Regions from separate parts of the Citrobacter braakii genome, predicted to be linked through region 1. Evidence: predicted binding sites of a transcription regulator. Region 1 holds the regulator's gene; the other holds the start of a gene.

Evidence for each region. The regulator Fur, encoded in region 1, represses iron uptake genes when iron is present. The targets are predictions, from matches to a motif close to ATAATAATGAGAACNACTATCAA.
Region 2: the regulator Fur is predicted to act here: its motif matches at 5,729-5,751, upstream of sodA (superoxide dismutase [Mn]).

Annotation. Positions count from the first base shown of each region.
Region 1 is NZ_CP045771.1:4,414,128-4,426,587, forward strand. It holds gene speF (ornithine decarboxylase SpeF) at 1-624, shown strand, start outside; gene potE (putrescine-ornithine antiporter) at 621-1,940, shown strand; gene pgm (phosphoglucomutase (alpha-D-glucose-1,6-bisphosphate-dependent)) at 2,012-3,652, opposite strand; gene seqA (replication initiation negative regulator SeqA) at 3,677-4,219, opposite strand; gene ybfF (esterase) at 4,414-5,187, shown strand; gene ybfE (LexA regulated protein) at 5,316-5,603, shown strand; gene fldA (flavodoxin FldA) at 5,759-6,289, shown strand; gene GFC06_RS20910 (ryhB-regulated fur leader peptide) at 6,500-6,586, shown strand; gene fur (ferric iron uptake transcriptional regulator) at 6,579-7,025, shown strand; gene tcuR (tricarballylate utilization LysR family transcriptional regulator TcuR) at 7,154-8,080, shown strand; gene tcuA (FAD-dependent tricarballylate dehydrogenase TcuA) at 8,178-9,581, shown strand; gene tcuB (tricarballylate utilization 4Fe-4S protein TcuB) at 9,568-10,707, shown strand; gene tcuC (MFS transporter) at 10,761-12,056, shown strand; gene chiQ (ChiQ/YbfN family lipoprotein) at 12,108-12,440, opposite strand.
Region 2 is NZ_CP045771.1:785,681-798,140, forward strand. It holds gene GFC06_RS03565 (MFS transporter) at 1-22, opposite strand, end outside; gene GFC06_RS03570 (sugar phosphate isomerase/epimerase family protein) at 141-1,097, opposite strand; gene GFC06_RS03575 (GntR family transcriptional regulator) at 1,106-1,810, opposite strand; gene yiiM (6-hydroxyaminopurine reductase) at 2,053-2,727, opposite strand; gene GFC06_RS03585 (dihydrodipicolinate synthase family protein) at 2,880-3,776, shown strand; gene kdgT (2-keto-3-deoxygluconate transporter) at 3,818-4,801, opposite strand; gene sodA (superoxide dismutase [Mn]) at 5,037-5,657, opposite strand; gene GFC06_RS03600 (L-fucose/L-arabinose isomerase family protein) at 5,913-7,334, shown strand; gene rhaT (L-rhamnose/proton symporter RhaT) at 7,536-8,570, shown strand; gene rhaR (HTH-type transcriptional activator RhaR) at 8,567-9,415, opposite strand; gene rhaS (HTH-type transcriptional activator RhaS) at 9,521-10,369, opposite strand; gene rhaB (rhamnulokinase) at 10,670-12,139, shown strand; gene rhaA (L-rhamnose isomerase) at 12,136-12,460, shown strand, end outside.

The DNA of each region.
Region 1 (12,460 bases):
GAAAATGGTGTGGTGCCCGAAAAATGCGACCTCAACTCCATCCTGTTCCTGCTGACCCCCGCAGAAGATATGGCGAAGTTGCAGCAGCTTGTCGCCCTGCTGGTACGTTTCGAAAAACTGCTGGAAGCCGATGCCCCGCTAGCCGAGGTTCTGCCTTCGATCTACAAGCAGCATGAAGCCCGTTACGCCGGTTACACCCTGCGCCAACTGTGCCAGGAGATGCACGATTTGTATGCGCGTCACAACGTGAAGCAGCTCCAGAAAGAGATGTTCCGTAAGGCACATTTCCCGCGCGTCAGCATGAATCCCCAGGATGCCAATTATGCATATCTGCGTGGTGAAGTTGAACTGGTGCGTCTGCCGGACACTGAAGGTCGCATCGCGGCAGAAGGCGCGCTGCCTTATCCTCCGGGCGTACTGTGTGTGGTTCCGGGTGAAATCTGGGGCGGTTCAGTATTACGTTACTTCAGCGCACTGGAAGAAGGAATCAATTTGCTACCGGGTTTTGCGCCTGAACTCCAGGGTGTCTACATCGAAGAACACGACGGTCGTAAACAGGTGTGGTGCTACGTGATTAAGCAACAAAGCGCGCAACACGCTCTGTTGAAAGGGGAAATGTTATGAGCAAAGCCAAATCCAACAAAATGGGCGTCGTCCAGCTCACTATCCTGACCATGGTTAATATGATGGGATCCGGAATCATCATGTTGCCCACCAAGCTTGCAGAAGTCGGTACCATCTCGATCATCTCGTGGCTGGTGACTGCTGTCGGTTCAATGGCGCTGGCCTGGGCCTTCGCAAAATGCGGTATGTTCAGCCGTAAATCCGGTGGTATGGGGGGTTACGCTGAATACGCCTTTGGCAAATCCGGTAACTTTATGGCGAACTACACTTATGGCGTTTCGCTGTTAATCGCCAACGTGGCTATCGCCATCTCCGCCGTTGGCTACGGTACCGAGCTGTTTGGCGCCACACTGACACCGGTGCAGATTGGCCTGGCAACCATTGGTGTACTGTGGATCTGTACCGTGGCTAACTTTGGCGGGGCGCGCATTACCGGGCAGATCAGCAGCATCACCGTTTGGGGCGTCATTATTCCGGTTGTCGGTCTGTGTATCATCGGCTGGTTCTGGTTCAGTCCGACGCTGTACGCTAACTCCTGGAATCCACACCACGTCCCGTTCTTCACGGCTGTCGGTTCTTCCATTGCGATGACCTTGTGGGCTTTTCTGGGTCTGGAATCGGCCTGCGCCAACGCTGAAGTGGTAGACAACCCGGAACGCAACGTGCCCATCGCCGTATTGGGCGGTACGCTGGGCGCGGCGGTGATTTACATCATCTCCACCAACGTGATAGCCGGGATTGTGCCGAATATGGATCTGGCTAACTCTACAGCACCGTTCGGTTTAGCCTTTGCACAAATGTTCACCCCGGAAGTCGGTAAGGTGATCATGGCGCTGATGGTGATGTCCTGCTGCGGTTCACTGCTGGGCTGGCAGTTCACTATCGCTCAGGTATTCAAATCGTCGGCTGATGGGGGTTACTTCCCTAAAATCTTCTCCCGCGTGACCAAAGTAGACGCGCCGGTACAGGGGATGCTGGCTATCGTGATCATCCAGAGTGGTTTATCGCTGATGACTATCAGCCCGTCACTGAACAGTCAGTTCAACGTGCTGGTCAACCTGGCGGTGGTGACGAACATCATTCCGTATATTCTGTCGATGGCCGCGCTGGTAATTATTCAAAAAATGGCGAATGTTCCGTCGTCAAAAGCGAAACCGGCGAACTTCGTGGCGTTTGTTGGCGCATTGTACAGCTTCTATGCGCTCTACTCCTCTGGCGAAGAAGCAATGCTTTATGGTTCTATCGTGACCTTCCTCGGCTGGACGCTGTATGGCCTGGTATCACCGCGTTTTGAACTGAAAAATAAGCATAGTTAAATCCTGGCATAAAAAAGCCCGGTAGCGCTAACGCTTACCGGGCCTACAAAACGCGTCAGTACAAACAAGACTTACGCGTTTTTCAGCACTTCGCTGACAATCTCAACGGCTTCTTTTTCGATCTGCTTGCGATGTTCTTCACCAAGGAAGCTCTCGCAGTAGATTTTATAGGCGTCTTCAGTACCTGACGGACGCGCAGCAAACCAGCCGTTGTCAGTCATCACCTTCAGACCGCCGATAGAAGCACCGTTACCCGGTGCCGCCGTCAGACGTGCCGTGATCGGGTCGCCCGCCAGCGTGCTGGCACTCACCATTTCCGGAGACAGCTTAGACAGGGCCGCTTTCTGCGCGGAGGTCGCGCTTGCCTGCAGTCGGTTGTAGCTTGGCGCGCCGAAGCGGGCTGCCAGTTCGTTGTAGTGCTCTTGCGGATTCTTACCGGTCACTGCGGTAATTTCTGCCGCCAGCAGGCACATGATGATGCCGTCTTTGTCGGTCGACCACGGTGTACCGTCAAAGCGCAGGAAAGAAGCGCCCGCGCTCTCTTCACCACCAAAGCCAAAGCTGCCGTCAAACAGACCGTCAACGAACCATTTAAAGCCAACCGGAACTTCGACCAGTTTACGCCCTAAATCATTCACTACGCGGTCAATCATCGCCGAAGAGACCAGCGTCTTACCGACGGCAACGTCTTTGCCCCACTGCGGACGATGCTGGAACAGGTAGTTGATCGCCACTGCCAGGTAGTGGTTCGGATTCATCAGGCCCGCCGGGGTGACGATACCGTGACGGTCATAGTCCGGATCGTTGGCAAAGGCCAGATCGAACTTGTCACGCAGCGCCAACAGTCCCGCCATCGCGCACTCGGAGGAGCAGTCCATACGGATTGCGCCATCTTTGTCGAGATGCATAAAGCGGAAAGTCTGATCAACGTGATCGTTAACGATAGTCAGGTTCAGGTTGTAGTGCTTGGCAATACGCTTCCAGTATTCGATACCGGAACCGCCAAGCGGATCGACGCCCAGCGTCAGGCCCGCTTTCTGGATCGCCGCCATGTCGACGATGTCGGCCAGTCCTTCAACAAACGGCTGAACCAGGTCCTGCTCTTTTACATGACCAGATGCCAGCGCAGCATCCAGCGACATACGCTTCACGCCTTGCAGGCCGTCAGCCAGCAGAGCGTTAGCCCTGTCTTCCACCACTTTGGTGACGTTAGTATCTGCCGGACCACCGTTTGGCGGGTTGTATTTAATGCCACCATCTTCCGGCGGGTTGTGGGATGGCGTGATCACAATGCCGTCAGCCAGCGGGCCGCCTTTTTTGTTGTGGACCAGGATAGCATTCGACACGGCAGGGGTTGGCGTAAAGCCGTTATTTTCCTGCACGATGACGTCCACGCCGTTCGCTGCCAGCACTTCCAGTACAGAGATAAAAGCCGGTTCAGACAGCGCGTGGGTATCCTTGCCCACGTAGCACGGGCCAGTGATCCCGTTTTTCGCACGTTCTTCAGCAATCGCCTGAGCGATAGCCAGAATATGCGGCTCGTTAAAACTATGACGACCTGCACTGCCGCGATGTCCGGACGTACCGAACTTGACGGCGTGCTCAGCGTTCCCTGCCGTTGGTTTCAGTACATAGTACTGTGCCGTCAGTTGGGCGACGTTAATCAAATCACTCTGTTGCGCAGGTTGACCTGCACGGTTGTGGATTGCCATTGCCTGGTCCTTCTAATGCAAGGATTAAATTGTTCCGCAAACCTTTTCAATCAATTCCGCAGGGAATTGCATTGACTGCATGATGTGCTCAACCATGCTGCATTTACGGCCGGTATTGGTATTGGTGATCACCCAGTACGGCGTGCCTGGCACGTGTTTTGGTTTAGTTTGATTACCATTTTTCAGCAGCGTCTGTTCATCTGCTGCAAAATAAACGCGCGTACGACCATGCAACGATTCCGTTGCTTCGGCGAACGCGTTTTGATCCAGTGAATAGAGTGTAGACAGCACCAGCATAAAGCGATTTACTGCTTTCTTCTGCTCCGCATATTCGTCGGACAGCAGCAGTTCACGCATCGCGCGCACTTTATCTTTTACGGGGTTAACCGGCTTCGCTTCCACGACAGCTTGCACAGCGCGGACTTCTTTTACTACCGGAGTGACAGGCTGTGATGCGGCGGAAAACTTCAACATACGCCGTAAAATGTCGGATGCGCTCTCGCCGATATGCTTGGTGTGGCTGGCAATATAGCTATAGAGTTCATCATCAACTTCAATCGTTTTCATCTTAATCCAGTGCAGTGTTTAGCTGAATACAAGTTGTTGGGGTCAACACGCGTAGTGTAAAGGCAAATCCCAACAGCGGATAGCGTCAAGCCTGGTGGCTGGCAAAACTCAGAGTAACCGTAGTTGTTGCAGCCATGTGGCAGAATGGTCAACATGATACCCTAACCCGTGAGTGTGAAAAAAAGAACTTTGCCATGAAATTGAATATCCGAGCGCAATCTGCGCAAAACCTGCACAATAATTCTCCCATCGTCCTGGTGCACGGCCTGTTTGGCAGTCTGGATAACCTGGGGATCCTGGCGCGCGATCTGGTGGCCGATCACGATATCATCCAGGTTGATATGCGAAATCATGGCCTCTCCCCGCGTTCACCTGTGATGAATTATCCGGCCATGGCGCAAGACCTGCTGGATACGCTGGACGATCAACAGATCGAAAAAGCGATCTTTATTGGTCACTCAATGGGGGGTAAAGCCGTCATGGCGTTAACCGCGCTGGCCCCGGAACGTGTCGAACGGTTGGTAGCCATCGACATTGCCCCCGTTGACTATCATGTTCGCCGTCACGATGAGATTTTTGCTGCCATTAACGCAGTAACTGACGCGCAGTCCTCTTCGCGTCAGCAGGCGGCGAGCGTCATGCGCCAGCATCTGCAAGAGGAAGGCGTGATCCAGTTTCTGCTCAAATCCTTCGTGGACGGCGAATGGCGCTTTAATGTTCCCGTGCTGTGGGAGCAATATCCTCATATTGTCGGCTGGGAGACCATCCCGGCGTGGGAACACCCGGCGCTGTTTATCCCCGGTGGCAACTCACCTTATGTTACCGAAGCGTATCGCGAACAATTGCTGGCGCAATTCCCGCAGGCTCGGGCGCACGTTATTGCAGGCGCGGGCCATTGGGTGCATGCGGAAAAACCGGAGGCGGTACTGCGCGCCATCCGTCGTTATCTGAGCGAACAGGCTAACTGATTAAAAACTCAGCGTCTGCGCGTGATTACGCGCGTGGGCGTTGGCGTGTCTCCCCTGCTGATGTATTATGGCGGGCTATCCATCCGGGCAGACGCCTGGCTGATTGTTTCCCCGAAGTCACCAAGATCATGGCCAAAGAACAAACGGACCGTACGACATTAGATCTGTTCGCGCAGGAGCGTCGCCCGGGACGACCCAAAACTAATCCGCTCTCGCGTGATGAACAGTTACGTATTAACAAACGTAATCAGCTTAAACGCGATAAAGTTCGCGGGCTTAAGCGTGTCGAACTGAAACTGAACGCTGATGCTGTTGACGCTCTGAACGAGCTGGCCGAGGCGCGCAACATGAGTCGCAGTGAACTCATCGAAGAGATGCTGATGAACCAACTCAGCGCATTGCGCGGTCAGGCTTAGTCTGAATTTCTGCTCTAAATCATAAATCGTGTAGCACAGAGTGCAGTCCTGCGTGTTTGCTGTTTCCGCATGCCTGACTGTTCTGCTATGATTGCCCTTATCCGTGGGCAATGCGCCACCACCATTTCAATAAGTTTCAAGAGGTTATTTTACTCATGGCAATCACTGGCATCTTTTTCGGCAGCGACACCGGTAACACCGAAAACATCGCAAAAATGATTCAAAAACAGCTTGGTAAAGACGTTGCCGATGTACATGACATTGCAAAAAGCAGCAAAGAAGACCTCGAAGGGTATGACATTTTGCTGCTCGGCATTCCAACCTGGTACTACGGTGAAGCGCAGTGTGACTGGGACGATTTCTTCCCTACCCTCGAAGACATTGATTTTAACGGCAAACTGGTTGCATTGTTCGGCTGCGGCGACCAGGAAGATTACGCAGAATATTTCTGCGATGCGTTGGGTACAATTCGCGACATCATCGAACCACGCGGCGCAACCATCGTTGGTCACTGGCCAACGGCGGGTTATCACTTTGAAGCGTCCAAAGGCCTGGCGGACGACGACCACTTTGTGGGTCTGGCCATTGATGAAGATCGCCAGCCTGAATTGACCGCCGAACGCGTAGAAAAATGGGTTAAGCAGATCTCTGAGGAGCTGCACCTCGACGAAATCATCAATGCCTGATTTTGTGTGGCGCAGATTTCCATCTGCGCCACATCAATAGATAAAACCAATCAAAATAATTGCTACAAATTTGTAACTTTTTCGTCTGACCCTGTACAATGCCCGGATGCCAATCGGGTATTGCACAGTGTGTTTGTCGGCGATACCACGTTTTGATTAACAATATATGCCAGAGACTTGCAGTTTTCATTTAGCCATGGCAGTTCTATAATGAATCGCATTATCTCAAGTGCAATTTCTGTCACTTCTGTTAATGAAGTGAATCGTTTAGCTACAGGACAGATTCCGCATGACTGACAACAATACCGCATTAAAGAAGGCTGGCCTGAAAGTAACGCTTCCTCGTTTAAAAATTCTGGAAGTTCTTCAGGAACCGGATAACCATCACGTCAGTGCGGAAGACTTATACAAACGTCTGATCGATATGGGTGAAGAAATTGGTCTGGCGACCGTGTATCGCGTGCTGAACCAGTTTGATGATGCCGGTATCGTGACCCGCCATAATTTTGAAGGTGGTAAATCCGTCTTCGAACTGACTCAACAGCATCATCACGATCACCTCATCTGCCTCGACTGCGGCAAAGTGGTCGAGTTCAGCGATGATTCCATCGAGGCGCGCCAGCGTGAGATTGCGGCTAAACATGGTATTCGTTTAACCAACCATAGCCTCTATCTTTACGGTCACTGCGCCGAAGGCGATTGCCGCGAAGATGAGCATGCTCACGACGGTAAATAATGTGATGCTTTCTGAAAAGCCAACCATTCGGTTGGCTTTTTTTATGGGCGTTATCACCCCTTTTCCCCTTCCCTCCACTCCTGTGTTGCTTTAATGTAAAATCTATAGTCCCTTCCCGGAGAGTCGAAATGGAACTTCGCCAGCTACGCTATTTTGTTCGCATTGTAGAAACCGGCAGCATGGGTAGCGCGGCGCTCGATCTCAATATTGGGGTTTCGGCACTCAGCCAGCAAATGTCCCGCCTGGAAAACGAACTCGCTATTCGCCTGCTGCAGCGCACCTCGCGTGGCGTTACGCCCACCAGCGCCGGACTGGCTTTTTACTCCCAGGCGCAGCTGGCGCTCCGCCACGCAGACGATGCAATCCTCGCCGCGCGAGAGTCCCGGCTTTCCGGGCACGTCAGCGTCGGTATGGCCCCCAGTACCGCTTCCGTTCTCGGCATGCCTTTTATTAACGCCATGCGGGAAAGCTATAGTGATGTCCGCCTGCATGTGGTGGAAAGCCTCTCTGGCAACCTGGAACGGATGATTAATACCCGCCAGATTGATCTGGCCGTGGTATTTCAAAAAGAAAAGCTCCTGCGCTGGAGCGCCAGACCGATTCTCGAAGAGCGCCTGTTTTTGATTGGGACTCATGCCTTACTGGCCGATATTGCCGATGAAAATATTGCGCCAGCCCAGTTGGCAAGTATCCCATTGATAATGCCCAGCCCAGGCCACGGTCTGCGCGGCAGGCTGGAAGCAATTTGTCAGGAACACGCACTGCGCATTGAGATCTCCACAGAAATTGATGGTCTGGCGCTGCTAATGCGCGCCGTTCGCAGTGGAATCGGCGCTACTCTCCAGCCCGGCGCGGCGATTTCCCATCTCGATAAAGAGACGCTAAGAGTGATCGGCGTCCATAATCCAATACTGAGTCGCCCCAACTTTCTGGTCAGCCTTTCTGATGATGAGCTCACCCCCGCGGGCCTCGCCGCCCGCGTGGTGCTAACGAAAGTGATGCATCAACTGGTGGAAGCAGGAAGCTGGCCAGGCGCCATCCTTTACAATAACTAAAGCCCTCTTTAGCACTTCGTCATAGCGCCCGCACAAGCTGCACGTATACATTTCAATTACAAATTTAACAATTAGTTAAATGGTAATGGAGTATACGATGGTTGATGTTCTGGTGATTGGCGGTGGCAATGCCGCGTTATGTGCTGCCCTAACCGCCCGGGAGCAAGGAGCTTCGGTACTCCTGCTCGAAGCGGCTCCACGGGAATGGCGCGGGGGAAATTCTCAACACACACGTAATCTGCGCTGTATGCATGACGCGCCGCAGGATGTGCTGGTGGAAAGCTATCCTGAAGAGGAGTTCTGGCAGGATTTGCGGCGCGTCACCGAGGGAAATACTAACGAAGCCCTGGCGCGTCTGGTGATCCGCACCTCTTCACAATGCCGCGACTGGATGCGCCAACACGGCGTTAATTTTCAACCTCCTCTCTCCGGTGCTTTACACGTAGCGCGAACCAACGCCTTTTTTATGGGGGGCGGGAAAGCCCTCGTGAATGCCTATTATCGCAGCGCAGAAAAGTTAGGCGTGCAAATCCGCTATAACACACCAGTGCAGGCGCTTGAACTGCATAATGGTGAGTTTGTGGCAGCGCTGGCAGGCGAAGAGCGCATAACCGCTAAGTCCTGCGTGCTTGCCGCTGGCGGATTTGAGTCAAACCGCGAATGGCTGCGCGAAGCCTGGGGAGAGAACGCCCGCGGCGAGTGGCCTGCGGATAACTTCCTGATTCGCGGCACGCGCTTTAATCAGGGCGTACTGCTTAAATTTATGATGGATGCCGGGGCGGACATCATCGGCGAACCCTCCCAGTCACACTGCGTAGCCATTGATGCCAGAGCGCCATTATATGACGGCGGGATTTGCACCCGCGTGGACTGCGTTTCACTCGGCATAGTAGTCAACCGTGACGCAGAACGTTTTTATGATGAAGGCGAAGATTTCTGGCCCAAACGCTACGCCATCTGGGGACGCCTGGTCGCCCAACAGCCAGGGCAGATTGGCTATTCCATTATCGACAGTAAAGCCATCGGCCACTTTATGCCACCGGTATTCCCCGGCGCACAGGCGAATACGCTGGCGGAGTTGGCGCATCAGTTGGGGCTGGATACCGAACGCTTTACCCACACCGTGACGGCGTACAACAACGCCTGCCAGCCAGGTCAGTTCGACCATACCATCCTGGACAACTGCGCGACGAAGAAGTTAACCCCCGCGAAAACACACTGGGCGCGACCGCTGGACCAGCCACCTTACTACGGCTATGCCCTGCGGCCAGGAATCACCTTCACCTATCTTGGGTTAAAAGTGAACGAACGCGCTGCCGTACACTTTGCCGGGCAGCCAAGCCGCAACCTGTTCGTCGCCGGAGAGATGATGGCGGGCAACGTGTTGGGCAAGGGTTACACCGCTGGCGTGGGCATGTCGATCGGGACAACCTTTGGCCGCATTGCCGGAAAAGAAGCCGCGCTGGCAGCACGTAAGGAGGCACGTCATGAAGCAGCTTGAGAAACTGATCATCGAAGCACAAATTATCACCGAGCCGGAAGCAGAAGTTGAACGTGTGATGCAGGTCTGTAACGCCTGCCGCTATTGTGAAGGTTTTTGCGCCGTGTTCCCGGCAATGACTCAGCGCCTGGAATTCGGTAAAGCGGATATCAATTATCTGGCTAACTTGTGCCATAACTGCGGCGCCTGCCTGCACGCGTGTCAGTATGCCCCACCTCATGAATTTGCCATCAACGTACCGAAGGCGATGGCGGAAGTGCGGCTCGAAACCTATCAGCACTACGCGCAACCCGCCGCCTTTGGCGCGCTTTATCGTCGCGCAGGCATCACCGTGACGCTGGCACTGGTTTTCGGTCTGATCCTGTTTTTACTCCTCGCCATGAGTTTAAAGGGCTCGTTATTCCATCCTCCGCTGGCCGGGGATTTTTATCAGATTTTCCCGCATAACCTGCTCGCATGGATGTTTGGTTCGGTATTTATTCTGGCGATAGGTCTGCTGATGGCGGGCGTTCTGCGCTTCTGGCGCAAAATCTCTCCGGGTGTACCGCGTTCCGCCGAAATTGCTGAAGCCTCACACAATGCGCTGACGCTGAAGTATCTCGATGGTGGGCATGGCAAAGGTTGTAACGAAGCAGATGATGCCTTCACCCTGATGCGCCGCCGTTTCCATCACTTCACCTTCTACGGTTTTATGCTCTGCTTTGCCGCCACCGTGGTGGCAACGGGCTATCACTACTTTGCAGGTATAGAAGCGCCCTATCCGTTCTTCAGCGTTCCGGTAATGCTAGGCACGTTGGGCGGCATTGGACTGGTTGTCGGCCCGGCTGGCTTGCTATGGCTCAATTTTAAGCGCTCACCGCTGCATGGCGACGCACGGCAAAAACCGATGGATCGCGGTTTTATTTTGCTGCTGCTCCTGACCAGTCTGACCGGTTTAGCGCTGCTGGCGGGAAGAGACACGTCCTGGATGGCTATTTTGCTCGCCATTCACCTCGGCGTGGTCATGGCGCTCTTTCTGACCATTCCTTATGGAAAATTTGCCCACGGATTTTACCGCTGCGCAGCCTTACTCAAGTGGGCGATTGAGAAACGGCGCGGCAAACAGGCGGGGGTCGCAGGCGACTAACCCGCAAACTCTTACCTCTATAAATATTATGATAAGACAGTGGAGCAAACCCAATGACACAACAACCATCGCGCGCCGGAACTTTCGGCGCAATACTGCGGGTAACCAGCGGTAATTTCCTCGAACAGTTTGACTTTTTTCTGTTCGGTTTTTACGCCACCTATATCGCAAAGACCTTCTTTCCTGCAGAGAGTGAATTTGCCGGGCTAATGTTAACTTTCGCCGTGTTTGGTTCAGGTTTCTTAATGCGGCCTGTTGGCGCAATAGTGCTGGGTGCTTACATCGACAGAATTGGTCGCCGTAAAGGACTGATGGTGACGCTGGCGATTATGGGCTGCGGAACCCTGCTGATTGCCCTGGTACCTGGTTATCACAGTATTGGTCTGCTGGCCCCTGTCCTGGTATTACTCGGCCGATTATTACAGGGCTTTTCTGCAGGGGTGGAGCTGGGCGGCGTCTCGGTTTATCTTTCTGAAATCGCCACCCCTGGCAATAAAGGCTTCTACACCAGCTGGCAGTCCGCCAGTCAACAGGTCGCCATTGTGGTGGCGGCTCTGATTGGTTACGGCCTGAACGCCACCCTGGGACACGATGAGATCTCTGAATGGGGCTGGCGTATTCCATTCTTTATTGGTTGCATGATTATTCCTTTGATCTTCGTGCTCCGCCGCTCGCTTCAGGAAACAGACGCCTTTTTACAACGTACGCACCGTCCCGACACCAGGGAAATTTTTACTACCATCATCAAAAACTGGCGTCTCATCGCTGCGGGTACGCTGCTGGTGGCGATGACCACAACGACGTTCTACTTTATTACCGTCTACACACCGACCTACGGTAGGGCTGTACTTCACCTGAGCGCTCGCGACAGCCTGATCGTCACCATGCTGGTCGGTATTTCTAATTTTATCTGGCTGCCGATTGGCGGGGCGATTTCTGACCGAATTGGTCGTCGTCCGGTGTTGATGGGGATTACCATCCTTGCACTGATCACCACCTGGCCGGTTATGCACTGGCTCACCGCCGCGCCAGATTTCACGCGCATGACGCTGGTCCTGCTTTGGTTCTCGTTCTTTTTTGGTATGTACAACGGGGCAATGGTCGCCGCACTCACCGAGGTGATGCCTGTCTATGTGCGTACGGTGGGCTTTTCACTGGCATTCAGTCTTGCCACGGCGATTTTTGGCGGCCTTACGCCAGTCATCTCCACAGCGCTGGTCCAGCTAACCGGGGATAAAAGCTCACCGGGGTGGTGGCTGATGTGTGCGGCACTTTGCGGGCTCGCCGCCACGGCAATGCTGTTTGTCCGGCTGAGTCGGAGTTATCAACCGGTGGAATATAAACCCTGAAATGCAAACGGGCGGAAAACTCTCCGCCCGTTGTCTGTTTCATTTTTCGATTTACTGCGCAGTATTCTTGCTACGAATTTCCTGCCAGACCTTGTCGCAATCAGCATTAACGGACTGACCATTACCCGTGCGTGTGGCCTGGATGCATTGCTGATAATCCAGTACGCGTACGCTTTCTTCATTGGCAAACTGCTGATGCTGCTTTTCTTTCTTCAGCACATTCAACACGCTTTGGCAGGCTTCGATTTTCTCCGGCGATCCTTGCGCGGTAGTAATGCACGCGCTGTAGGCTTCTTTCAGACGGCTGTCTTCTTTTGGTGCCGGGGATTGCGCGCAAGCCACCAGCCCGGATGCCATAACAGCGATGAGTATCAGTTTTTTCATAGCACTTTCCTCAACGATGC
Region 2 (12,460 bases), 1.3 Mb from region 1:
AGAGCCTTGCCCATTTATTCATGAACATAATTAAACCCTCATTGCTTGTTGAGAGAAATATTTAAATTAAATCATGCAGTTAATAAATTAAGAGAGTTATTTTCATAACCCTTTTCGCATTTAATAATATTTAAAGAAGTTTATTTATTACTTGTAAACTTGTCGCATAAATCACGGATATACTTTATTTGAGCAAGAGCATGTTCTTTTTCCTGCGCCAGTCGCGCATCAATCATGTTACTGTCGGGCAGCGGCGTATAGCTTGCATCGCGCCATGGGATCCAGGGATTCTCACCTTCATCATCAAAACGAAATGCCGGAGCATAATATTCAACTTCCTCTTCCAGACCAAAAGCATTTACTTGCGGTTTATCCTCACCTAAAAGTAATAATGCCTTAAGCATCTCTTCCATTGGTAAATCACCGTATCCTGAACGACAAGCCTCATGCCCCCAGCCTTTACCTTCTTTAATAATTTTTGCGTCTTTGATATGCACCTGAGTGATTAGAGGGGACATGACTTCTAACGCAGAAAGCGGCTGCTCATTGGCGTTAATCATGTTGCCAAAATCAAACAGAATAGAGAGATTCTTCATTCCACTATTATTAACCAGCGTCACCAGTTCATGGCCTTGCAGATCTTCATGCTGTTCGATAGTAAAGCTTAGTCCGCAATCGTCATACTGAGACAGCCACGCAATATCATTGGCAATCTTTGCCATGACATCGTTGAGATGTCCTTCATAGCGCGGGTAGAAACGTACTGAAGTTGCGCCAGTTGCCACAGCAATACGGATCGCATCCGTCAATGTCGCCTTGTCCGATGCGCTCGTTTCAATATGTACATCGAGGTTATATTTTTTTGCCTTTTCTTTAAAATCGTGCAACTGCCGATCGTTTAGTTTCTGCAGTGATTGGGACTCACCATCCTCAACATGTATTTTCACTCCCTTTAATTGTTGCTGATGCGCAATATCCAGAAGATCGCCCGGAAGGACTCTCTCATAGCGCATATTCAGATGAAAGGCATAAGCATGTAGGTACAGTGGTATATTTCTCGCACGTTCAGCGAGAAGTTCTTGGTTGCATTTTCCCATTATTTTTCTCATTCATCACGAATAACAAGTTCCACAGATTCAAGTCGCCAGTATTCAAAATCAACCTGAACCACTTTTTTATCTCGGGTAGCCCGATGTTTTTCTACTAAAATTCCATAAGTATTAGGCGCAACGCCCAACTCTTTGCAGGCCACTTCTGGCATATTGACCGGTTTAAAAATCATTTCTTTGATATTTAAAGCATGACCAAACGCATCTTCCCAGACGCTGGCAAAAGACTGATTGCCCAATTTGTTAATGAATCCTGGCGCAACATCAGCATCAATATAGGACTCATGGTAAAACACTTTATGCGAATCAAGACCACACCAACCGGTAACTAAATAGCGATCACCGGAGGAGAGAAAAACATCATCAACATGGTGCGGAACCGTCGCAATCGTTTCTTTGGTTAAATAACCCCAAAAAGGCTTGCGCCCCTGAGCACAGGCTTCAGCATTAAAGCTGGAAAGTGATTTGGGATTATAAATAAATCGCTTCGATGAAATAAACCAACCACTGCGGTTCTTTCGGAAGATACGCGCATCGATCTCAAGCTCAATCAGAACCTGACGTAAAGTCATGCGCTTCGCATCCAGCAACTCACATAACTCTCTCTCCGAAGGCAATTTAGAGCCCGCTGGCAAATTATTCTCGTTTAACCAGCTTTCAAAGCGCTCTCTAAGCACATCAACATTGTTTTTCTTTTTCATCTTGCTCATCTGGTTTAAACCAATTTAAAGCTAAGATATTTGAGTGCAGGAAATACTCAAGTTTTTTTTCAACACAGAGTTTCTTTTTGTGGGCCAGGTATCAAGAATGGACTGAAAACATGGCGTGACAGGCAGGTTTTTTTACCCGCTTTAGTATGCAGAGATTAGTATGCAGAGATAAGAACCACGAGAGAGGCAAATCAGGTGTTACCACCTGATTTAATTGCATGGCCAGAATGGCTTTATTTTCCCCACAAACGGCGGGAATTGTCTTCGATCTTGCAGCTTAAACGACGCTTTTGCATCGTTCTGGTCCAGCTTTTCGATAACCCGGCAGCCGAGAGTAAACGGTGATATTGTGAGTCATCAAACGGCATATGCCAGGCAATGGCAATCGCCTCCCGCACGCTGACGTCGCTGACGCGTGAAGCCAAGATCAAAGGCGCGTCCGCCGACACCTGGCCTGGAGCGATGACGCTACACAACCAGCCCGTCTTGCCTGCCTCCTGCATCTGGCTGGCCATATCGCTGATGCCAAAATGGAAATTCAACTTAAAGCACGGCGAGCGCGGCTGCGTGACCTGAATCAGCGCATCTCCCCACTGGAAAATGTCGCCAATAAATACATTCTCTTCCGTTAGCCCCTCAGTAGAGAGATTCTCGCCAAACGCGGGCGCGACAAAGCGCTCTGCCTGCTCCGGAAACTCTTGTCTCCAGTGCTGATAGTGTTCACGCGGATAGTGGCACAGCGCGCGATCCGGCCCACCGTGAATTTTCGTTTCCGCCTGTTCATCACCCGTCAGCCCCAGTTCGGTCAGCATCAGCTCGCCGTCAACCTGGACCTTAGCAATCGCGCTGGGACGGCTTCCCGTGTAGTCCCGAACCTTGCCTGTAAAAACATCGACCGGATATCGCATCTGTTCCCTCTCCCGATAAATTTCCCCCATTACACCACATTTATTTTACCCCAGTCGCTCAAAATGAGAGCACGGTTCACATGAAACTTAGGGACACATGCTATCAATGTAATCTGGTTTTGAAACATCATTTCAAATAAGGAGTCAACAACGTGACTGGTCAATCGCAATTTGCTGGCGTCTGGTGTCCTTCCATTACGCCAATGGATAATGACGGCAAGATCGATCTTAACGGTCTGAGCCAGCATCTCAAACGCCTTACCGAGGCCAAAATCGACGTGATTTTGCTGATGGGTAGCATCGGGGAATTTGCCTCCTTTACGCTCGAAGAAAAGCTGTTACTGATCCGCGAGGCCCGCGCTATGAGCTCGCTGAAGATGGTCGCCAACGTCTCATCCACCTGCCAGAATGATGTGCTGTTGATGGCGCAGGAAGCGTATCGCGCCGATTACGACGCCGTGATGATCCTGCCGCCTTACTACTATGGGCAAACGGCAAAACAGCTGCTGAGCTACTTCCGTCAGTTGGGGCAGAAGCTCAGCGGTAAATGGTTTGCCTATAACTTTCCGGCGCGCACTGGTTGCGATTTAACGCCCGAACTGGTTGCCACCCTCGCCGCCGAGTTCCCCAACTTCGCAGGCATTAAAGATACCGTCGACTGCCAGTCCCATACTCGCAGTATGATCCAGACCACCCGCGCCGTACGGGAGGATTTTGCCGTGTTGTCCGGCTATGACGAATACTACATTCCTAACCTGCTGGCAGGCGGCGCGGGGGTGATTTCAGGATTAAACAACGTCATGCCTGAACTGTTTGTCAGCGCACGGGAAGCATTTAAACAGGGCGACCTGACAGCACTTCGCGACATTCAGGACCAGATTGGCACCTACATGTCCATCTACGCCATCGGCGAAGATTTCGTCACCACCATCAAAACCGTGGTATCGCGTAAGTTTGGCTATTGCACCGGCGTGTCACGAAATGCCGGCGGAGAGTTGAACGAGGGTGAGTGTCGGACCATCGATGAGGTATTTGTCGTCAAAGCCTAAATCGTTAAGCCGGATGGAACAGACCATCCGGCAAAAGAGACTTACTTCACGGCGCTACGAATATCAATTTCCGCCGCCCTGGCTTTAACTCTTTTCGACCAGATGGAAGTGATAATCGGCACCAGAATGGAGGTCACAATCACCGACGTGGCGACAAGGGAAGTTGCTGCCGGCGCCATCGGTTTAAATGCCGGAACCATTTCAGCAATCAGCACTGGCGTAGCGACCGCCGCACCGGCTGAGCTGGAGGCCGCAATCCCCGCTGTGCCATCGCCGCCACCAATCAGTTTATCGGCGATAATCAATGGAATACCGGTAATGATAATTACCGCCACGCCCAGCAAAATACCCAGTACACCGGTCTGCGCAATCACGCTCAAATCAATGGTGTTACCAAGCGCGAAGGCAAAGAAAGGAATCAATGTCTGCACCGCTTTGCTGAAGAACTCCCGCAGCTCAGGGTCCAGATTCCCCAGCGCAAAGCCAATCAGGAACGGTAATACGGCCCCCACAAACACGTGTGGTTCAAACGAAGCGATCCCGGCGGTTCCCAGAATCACCATAGTCATCAGCGGGCCAGACTCCAGCGACATCAGGACAAACGCCCCGGCCTCTTCTTTGGTGCCGTACTGCTGCATAATCGAGGCATACAGCCCGCCGTTGGTCATATCCATGGCGGCCACCAGCGCCAGCGTAGACAACCCGGCGAAGAAACCAACTTCTACACCATGTTCCGGCAGAATACGTGAAGCAATCGCCGCGACCACCCACGCTACCAGGATCTTGGTTATGACCAGCGTGCCTGATTTACGCAGTACGGTACCGGTAGCGCTTAGCTTGATCGACGCCCCCATACAAAAGAACCAGACCGCCAGAATAGGCACCGTACCGGTGATCATACCGTTGGTAAAGGAGCCGAAGTATTTCCCGGCGCCGGGGGAAAAGGTGTGACACAACGCACCCAGAAAAAGCGGCACCAGCATCATGCCGCCTGGGATTTTCTCTATCGTTCGTTTGATCTGCATTTCCATCACCTGTAGACATAAAAATGGGGCAATTTTTATGGGCGATTGCATCTTGCTTATGAGATGCGCCCGTCTTGATGAAACGAAGATAGACATTCATAGAGACTATAAAAGTGATCCCACTCGCATAATAAAACCTTGTTTCAATTTAAGTGGATCATTGTTTTTATATTGATTTTGATCACAAAAAAACCCCCACAAGCATCGCTTGCAGGGGCTTACTAAAGCGTAGAACTTATTTTTTCGCTGCGAAACGCGCGGCAGCTTCGTCCCAGTTCACCACGTTCCAGAACTCTTTGATGTAGTCCGGGCGGCGGTTCTGGAATTTCAGGTAGTAAGCGTGTTCCCAAACATCCAGGCCCACGATCGGGAAGCCGGAAGCGCCAGAGATAGCTTCACCCATCAGCGGGGAATCCTGGTTAGCAGTGGAAACAACAGCCAGTTTGTCACCTTTCAGAACCAGCCACGCCCAGCCGGAACCAAAACGGGTTGCCGCAGCTTTTTCAAATTCAGCTTTGAAGTTGTCCACGGAGCCGAAGTCACGTTCGATAGCCGCTTTCAGGTCGCCCTGCAGCGTAGTACCGGTTTTCAGACCTTTCCAGAACAGGCTGTGGTTAGCGTGGCCGCCCGCGTTGTTACGCAGTACGGTTTTCTTGTCTGCTGGCAGTTGATCCAGTTTGGTGATCAGCTCTTCAACAGGCAGGCTCGCGAATTCAGGCAAGCTTTCCAGCGCAGCGTTAGCGTTGTTTACGTAAGCCTGGTGGTGTTTGGTATGGTGGATTTCCATCGTCTGCTTATCGAAGTGCGGTTCAAGGGCATCATAAGCGTACGGCAGGGATGGCAGTGTATAACTCATAATCATCTCCAGTATTGTCGGGCGGCCAGTGTTAACGCCGCGTAAGCAGTTGGGTCATTATAGTTAATTAAATGATATTGAAAATGATTATCAATGCCGTACTTTTTACATGGCTATTATGAGGTAAAAGTGTGAGCATCACTGGGAAAATCAGGCTGATCTTGCCAATCTGAGTAGAAAATAGGCAGCGACATGAAGGACATGGGAGATAAAGCACGACATAGTCTGAAAATTATCTCACAAGGAAATATTGCTATGTCTGTCAACATCGCCCTTTTTGGTATCGGCCTCGACACATACTGGCCCCAGTTTACAGGCCTGGAGTCACGTCTTCAGGGCTATCTGCAATCAATTGATGAGCGCCTGACGGCGCAACAAGCCAGCGTGATTAATGGCGGCCTGATTGATAACGTCGATAAAGCCGATGCCCTTATCAGACGGTTGCAGCAACAGCCGATCGATGCTGTCTGTCTTTACATCAGCACCTATGCGCTCAGCTCAACGGTGCTACCGCTTGTGCAGAGTATCAATAAACCGGTCATTATTCTGGCCCTGCAGCCAGAGCCAGGGCTGCCTTATTCAACAATCCGTCAAATTCCCGATCGGGGAGGCCGTACTGGAGAGTGGCTGGCGCACTGTCAGGCCTGCAGCGCCCCCGAACTGGCAAACGTGTTTAACCGTGCGAATATCCGCTTTCAGTTGATTGTTGGCGCATTACAGGGCGATGAGTATGTCTGGCAACAAACGGCGCAGTGGCTACAGGCACTTAACGCTCGTCAAATGCTGGCAAATTGTCAGGTCGGCGTCCTCGGGCACTATTATGACGGCATGGTAGACGTTTACAGCAATATGACGAACTTGTCCGCCAAAATGGGCGTACGCTTTAAGCCACTGGAAATGTGTGAGTTGGCGGAATATCGCGAGCAGGTCAGCGAGGCAGACCTCAACGCCAAACGACAGGAAATGCACCGTGTACTTCAGTTGGATGCGGCATGCGAACCTGCAGAGCTCAACCGCGCACTCACCACTGCCTGCGCCATGGATAAACTAATTGCCCAGAATAAACTCGGTGCACTAGCCTATTACTATGAAGGCCGTAACGGCAACGCTTACGAGAACATCATCACCTCAATCATTCTCGGCAACACGCTGCTTACCCACCGTGGTATTCCCGTAGCGGGAGAATATGAAATCAAAAATGTGCTGGCGATGAAAATTCAGCAACTTCTGGGGGCTGGCGGTTCATTCTCAGAACCATATGGCATTGAATTTAATGATGATGCTGTTTTGTGGGGACATGACGGTCCGGCACACCCGCTGATGGCGGATGGTCCGGTGAGTCTGGTGCCGCTGCCGGTTTATCATGGTAAACCCGGTAAAGGTGTATCTATCCAGATGACCGTAAAATCAGGTCCGGTGACCTTTCTTTCGGTAATTGAAGATGCCGAAAACGGGGTGCGTTTACAGTATGCCGAAGGTGAAGCTGTGCCAGGTGAAGTCCTGGATATTGGCAACACCAATAGCCGCTATCGCTTCCCGTTATCAGCTCGCGAGTTCACCACACAATGGTGCATGGGCGGCCCAGCTCATCATTGCAGCATTGGCCTGGGGCACCATGGCGAGGCACTGGAAAAACTCGCCTGGCTACTGGGTATTCAGGCAGTAAGAATTTGCTAATCCTCTATATTTCCGCCCTTCTCAAAAAAGAGGGGCGGGGCCGCATTTGTGATCAATATCCCTTTCATCCCCTGAATTTTGCCAGCATTACTGATCACACGGCAGCATGCTGAAGGTTAATCTATTGCTCACTCTTTAGACTTTTGAACATCAAAACGGGTGTTTTCATCCTGCCAAATCGATAATTCAAAAGGAAACAGAATGGGTAACGCAATTACGATGGGGATAATATGGCATCTAATCGGTGCCGCTAGTGCCGCTTGTTTCTATGCCCCTTTTAAAAAGGTACAACACTGGTCCTGGGAAACCATGTGGTCTATAGGTGGTTTTGTTTCATGGCTGATCCTTCCCTGGCTCGTCAGCGCGATCCTTCTGCCGGACTTCTGGGCCTATTACAGTTCATTCAGTGCGTCCACCCTGCTGCCGGTATTTTTATTCGGTGCCATGTGGGGGATTGGTAATATCAACTATGGCCTGACTATGCGCTATCTCGGTATGTCGATGGGGATCGGGATCGCTATCGGCATTACGCTAATTGTTGGTACCTTAATGACGCCAATCATTGCCGGTAAATTTGACGTGCTCATTGGCACACCAGGCGGACGTATGACCCTGCTCGGCGTGCTGGTCGCCCTGATCGGAGTGGCGATTGTCACCCGCGCCGGACAGTTAAAAGAGCGCAAGATGGGCATCAAGGCCGAAGAGTTCAATCTGAAAAAAGGTCTGATACTGGCGGTGATGTGCGGCTTTTTCTCCGCGGGGATGTCCTTTGCCATGGATGCGGCTAAACCAATGCACGAAGCCGCTGCAACACTCGGTATCGATCCGCTGTATGTCGCCCTGCCAAGCTACGTAGTCATCATGGGCGGTGGTGCGGTGATCAATCTGGGATACTGCTTCATTCGTCTGGCAAAAATGAAAAACCTGTCAGTAAAGGCCGATTTCTCTTTAGCAAAACCGCTGATTATCAGCAATATCCTGTTTTCTGCGCTTGCTGGCCTGATGTGGTATCTCCAGTTCTTCTTTTACGCCTGGGGCCATGCCAAAATTCCAGCACAGTATGACTACATGAGCTGGATGCTGCACATGAGCTTCTACGTCCTGTGCGGCGGTATCGTGGGCCTGATCATGAAAGAGTGGAGCAATGCAGGGAGACGTCCGGTCAGCGTGCTAAGTCTTGGCTGCGTAGTGATCATTGTCGCAGCAAACATTGTTGGTCTGGGAATGGCCAGCTAATCATGTTGGGTACTGAGATGACGCCACTGGCTCGGCGTCATCCCGGTTTCGCGCGTGAATACCACCGAAAAGTAGTTACTATCCTCAAAGCCGCAGCGCATGGAAATCTCACTAATCATCAACCGACTATGCTTGAGCAGATACTGTGCATGGCACACCCGCACCTGGCGCTGATACTGGTTGATAGTCATCCCGGTCTGGCTACGGAACTGCTGGCGCAAAACGCGTTCGCTGCACCGTTCACGCTCGCAAAACGTATCCAGTTCGAACGCATGCTCATGGCTACCGGCTAACGCGGTGATCAGTTTATCCAGCAGCGTTTCACTTGACGTCGCCGGGAGCGTATCCGTGGCATAACGATGACGTTTAAGGTGAGTTACCAGTTGACCAAACAGCAGCTCAGCCATGGTAAAGGCCTGCGCATCGCGCTGATTACTTTCATGCTCAAGCTGGCTTATAACCTGTCTGGCCTGGGTCATGCCAACGCTGCCAAGTCGCCAGTGCGGCTGCCTTGGCGTACCGTCAAATCCGGGGATCGCCCCTTGCCAGTCAACATTCAGCGTTAACCGCTCCGGGCAGTAGATGATATTTTGCAACACAAGGTCGTTAACGGAGGTGTAGGAGTGTTTATCTTCGGCGCGAATGTAAAACAGATCGCCGCGGGTTATCCGGTACGGACGATCGTAAAGGACATGCAGACCATTGCCGCGCCAGACCAGAACCAGCTCGCAAAACTCGTGGGTATGCTCAGCAAAGACATCCTGCGGATAACGATCGGCCACGGCGACAGCCTGCTGCTCATGCGCAAAAAAGTCTGATTTCAAAAGAACCAGATGATTCGCCATCACATCACCTCAACCTGTACGCTTGCCGGATGCGCTGCGCTTATCCGGCATGAAAGGGTATGATTATCAGCAAACGGACGGTAAAAAACGTTGATAGCTTTCGCGTTACTGAAGGCTGCTTCCCGCTATAAGGTCACGCCCCTGACGAATATCGCGTGGCGACCACTCGAACTCACGGCGAAAAAGCGTCGAAAAGTGGTTACTGTCACCGAAACCGCAGAGATAAGCGATATCAGTCACGCTGTCATCACTGTGGCGGAGCAGATGCCTGGCTTTAATCAGTCGCAGACGGTTAAGGTAGCGCTGCGGCGTCAATCCTGTTTGCTGTTTAAGCTGGCGATGCAGAGTGCGTAAAGAGAGCGAAAACTTCTCGGCCAGCGCCTCCCAACACACCTCTTCGGCAAAGTTATCCTCCAGCCATGCCATCAAAAGGTTAAGCCGCGCATCGTTATCGGTCGCCGCTTCCATCAGGCTGCTTTTACGCAGCAGTACCAGCAACTGCATAAACAGGATCTCGCGATTTGCCGCCGTGGGCGTATCCATCTCCTCGCCGAGCGTCTCCATCTGCCCCACCAGGTGACGAACCTGCTGCAGTACGCCCTGGTTTACGCGCCAGTGGGAGGGATACTGCCCATTTTGTTCCTGAGGCAAAAGCTGATTCAGCCCGGCCAGAAATTGAAACGCATCCGGAGAGCGATACAACACATTGGTCAGACACAGATTGTCAGTATGTTCATATAAATGCCTGTCATGATCGCGGACGAAACACACCGTACCACCGCTGATGGTGTAAGGCTGTCCGTTGAACACATGGATCCCCGTTCCATGTTCGACCACCACAATTTCATGAAAATCATGATGATGTTCAGGAAACGCGGGCTGAGGAAGCCGCGGTTCAATAGCCACTGGCGCTTTACCTGTCGGAAAAAAATCCACGCAATGCAGTACGGTCATGACGGCTCCCCCTGATTAACGAATATGGCTGAATAGTAATTAAGGGTTCCTACCCTCACCTTAATTTTTTGACGCCAAAGTGCGTAAACACGGTTAATTCTTTAAGAAATGGCGGGAAAGATCGGGAAATGCGGAAGGCGTCACATCCGCCAAAATCCGCGCTATTAGTGGAAACTGTGAACAACATCACGTTCACCTTTGCCATGTTGCCAGCCGCTAATTGGGGCTGTCACTGTCAAGAAGGTACGCTTTATTCGGGGTTCTTAGACTGAGTGCAATAAAACTCAGAAGGACCTCGCCATGACTTTTCGCCATTGTGTCGCTGTCGATCTCGGCGCATCCAGTGGGCGCGTAATGCTCGCTCGTTACGACAGTAAACACCGCACACTGACGCTGCGTGAAATCCACCGCTTCGTTAACTGTCTGCAAAAAACGGACGGTTTTGACACCTGGGACATCGACAGCCTGGAAAACGACATTCGCCTTGGCCTGAAAAAAGTCTGTGATGAAGGCATTCGGATAGACAGCATTGGCATTGATACCTGGGGCGTGGATTACGTATTGATCGATAACGCCGGCCAACGTGTTGGTCTGCCGGTCTCTTACCGTGACAGCCGCACGACCGGCATTATGTCACAGGCGATGGCGCAGCCAGGTAAAGGTGAAATCTACCGCCGTAGCGGCATTCAGTTTCTGCCGTTTAACACCTTGTATCAGCTACGTGCGCTGGTTGAACAGCAGCCAGAACTGCTTGCGCAGGTGGCACATGCCCTGCTGATCCCCGACTACTTCAGCTTTCGCCTGACCGGCAAATTGAACTGGGAATACACCAACGCCACCACCACCCAGTTAGTCAATATCAACACCGACGACTGGGATGACACGCTGCTGGCGTGGACCGGGGCAGACAAAGCCTGGTTTGGTCGCCCGACGCATCCGGGGAACGTCATTGGTCACTGGATTTGCCCGCAGAAAAACCAAATTCCGGTTGTGGCCGTCGCCAGTCACGACACCGCCAGCGCGGTCATCGCTTCACCGCTGGCCGATAAAAATAGTGCGTATCTCTCTTCCGGTACCTGGTCGCTGATGGGCTTTGAGAGCAGAACGCCGTATACCAACGATGCGGCGCTGGCGGCGAACATCACCAACGAAGGGGGCGCGGAAGGGCGCTACCGCGTACTGAAAAACATCATGGGACTGTGGCTGCTCCAGCGCGTTTTAAAAGAGCGCCAGATTACCGACCTGCAAACGCTTATTGCCCAAACGCAAGCGCTGCCGGCCTGCCAATTCCTGATTAACCCGAACGACGATCGCTTTATCAACCCCGACGATATGAGCGCGGAAATTCAGGCGGCCTGTCGTGAATCGGGTCAACCCGTTCCCCAGCAAAACGCCGAACTGGCGCGCTGTATCTTCGACAGCCTGGCATTGCTATACGCTGACATTCTGCAAGAACTGGCACAACTGCGTGGTGCAGCATTTAGCCAACTGCACATCGTTGGCGGCGGCTGCCAGAACGCCCTACTGAACCAGCTGTGCGCGGATGCCTGCGGTATTCGCGTGATGTCCGGGCCGATTGAGGCCTCCACGCTCGGCAATATTGGCATCCAGTTGATGACGCTGGACGAGCTCAACAACGTCGATGATTTCCGTCAGGTGGTGCGTGCCAACTACGACCTGACCACCTTCATTCCAAATCCTGAAAGTGAAATTGCCCGCTACCAGGCGCAGTTTCCATCACTACGACAGACAAAGGAGCTTTGCGCATGACCACTCAACTTGAACAAGCCTGGGAACTGGCAAAACTGCGTTTCGCCGCGGTAGGCATTGATGTCGAGGCGGCCTTACGCCAGCTCGATCGTCTGCCGGTCTCCATGCACTGCTGGCAGGGCGATGATGTCGCCGGTTTCGAGAATCCGGAAGGCTCGCTCACAGGCGGTATTCAGGCTACCGGCAACTATCCGGGCAAAGCGCGTAACGCCACCGAACTGCGCGCCGATCTGGAGCAGGCACTGAGCCTGATCCCGGGTCCAAAACGTCTGAATTTGCACGCGATCTATCTGGAGTCCGATACGCCGGTTGCCCGCGACC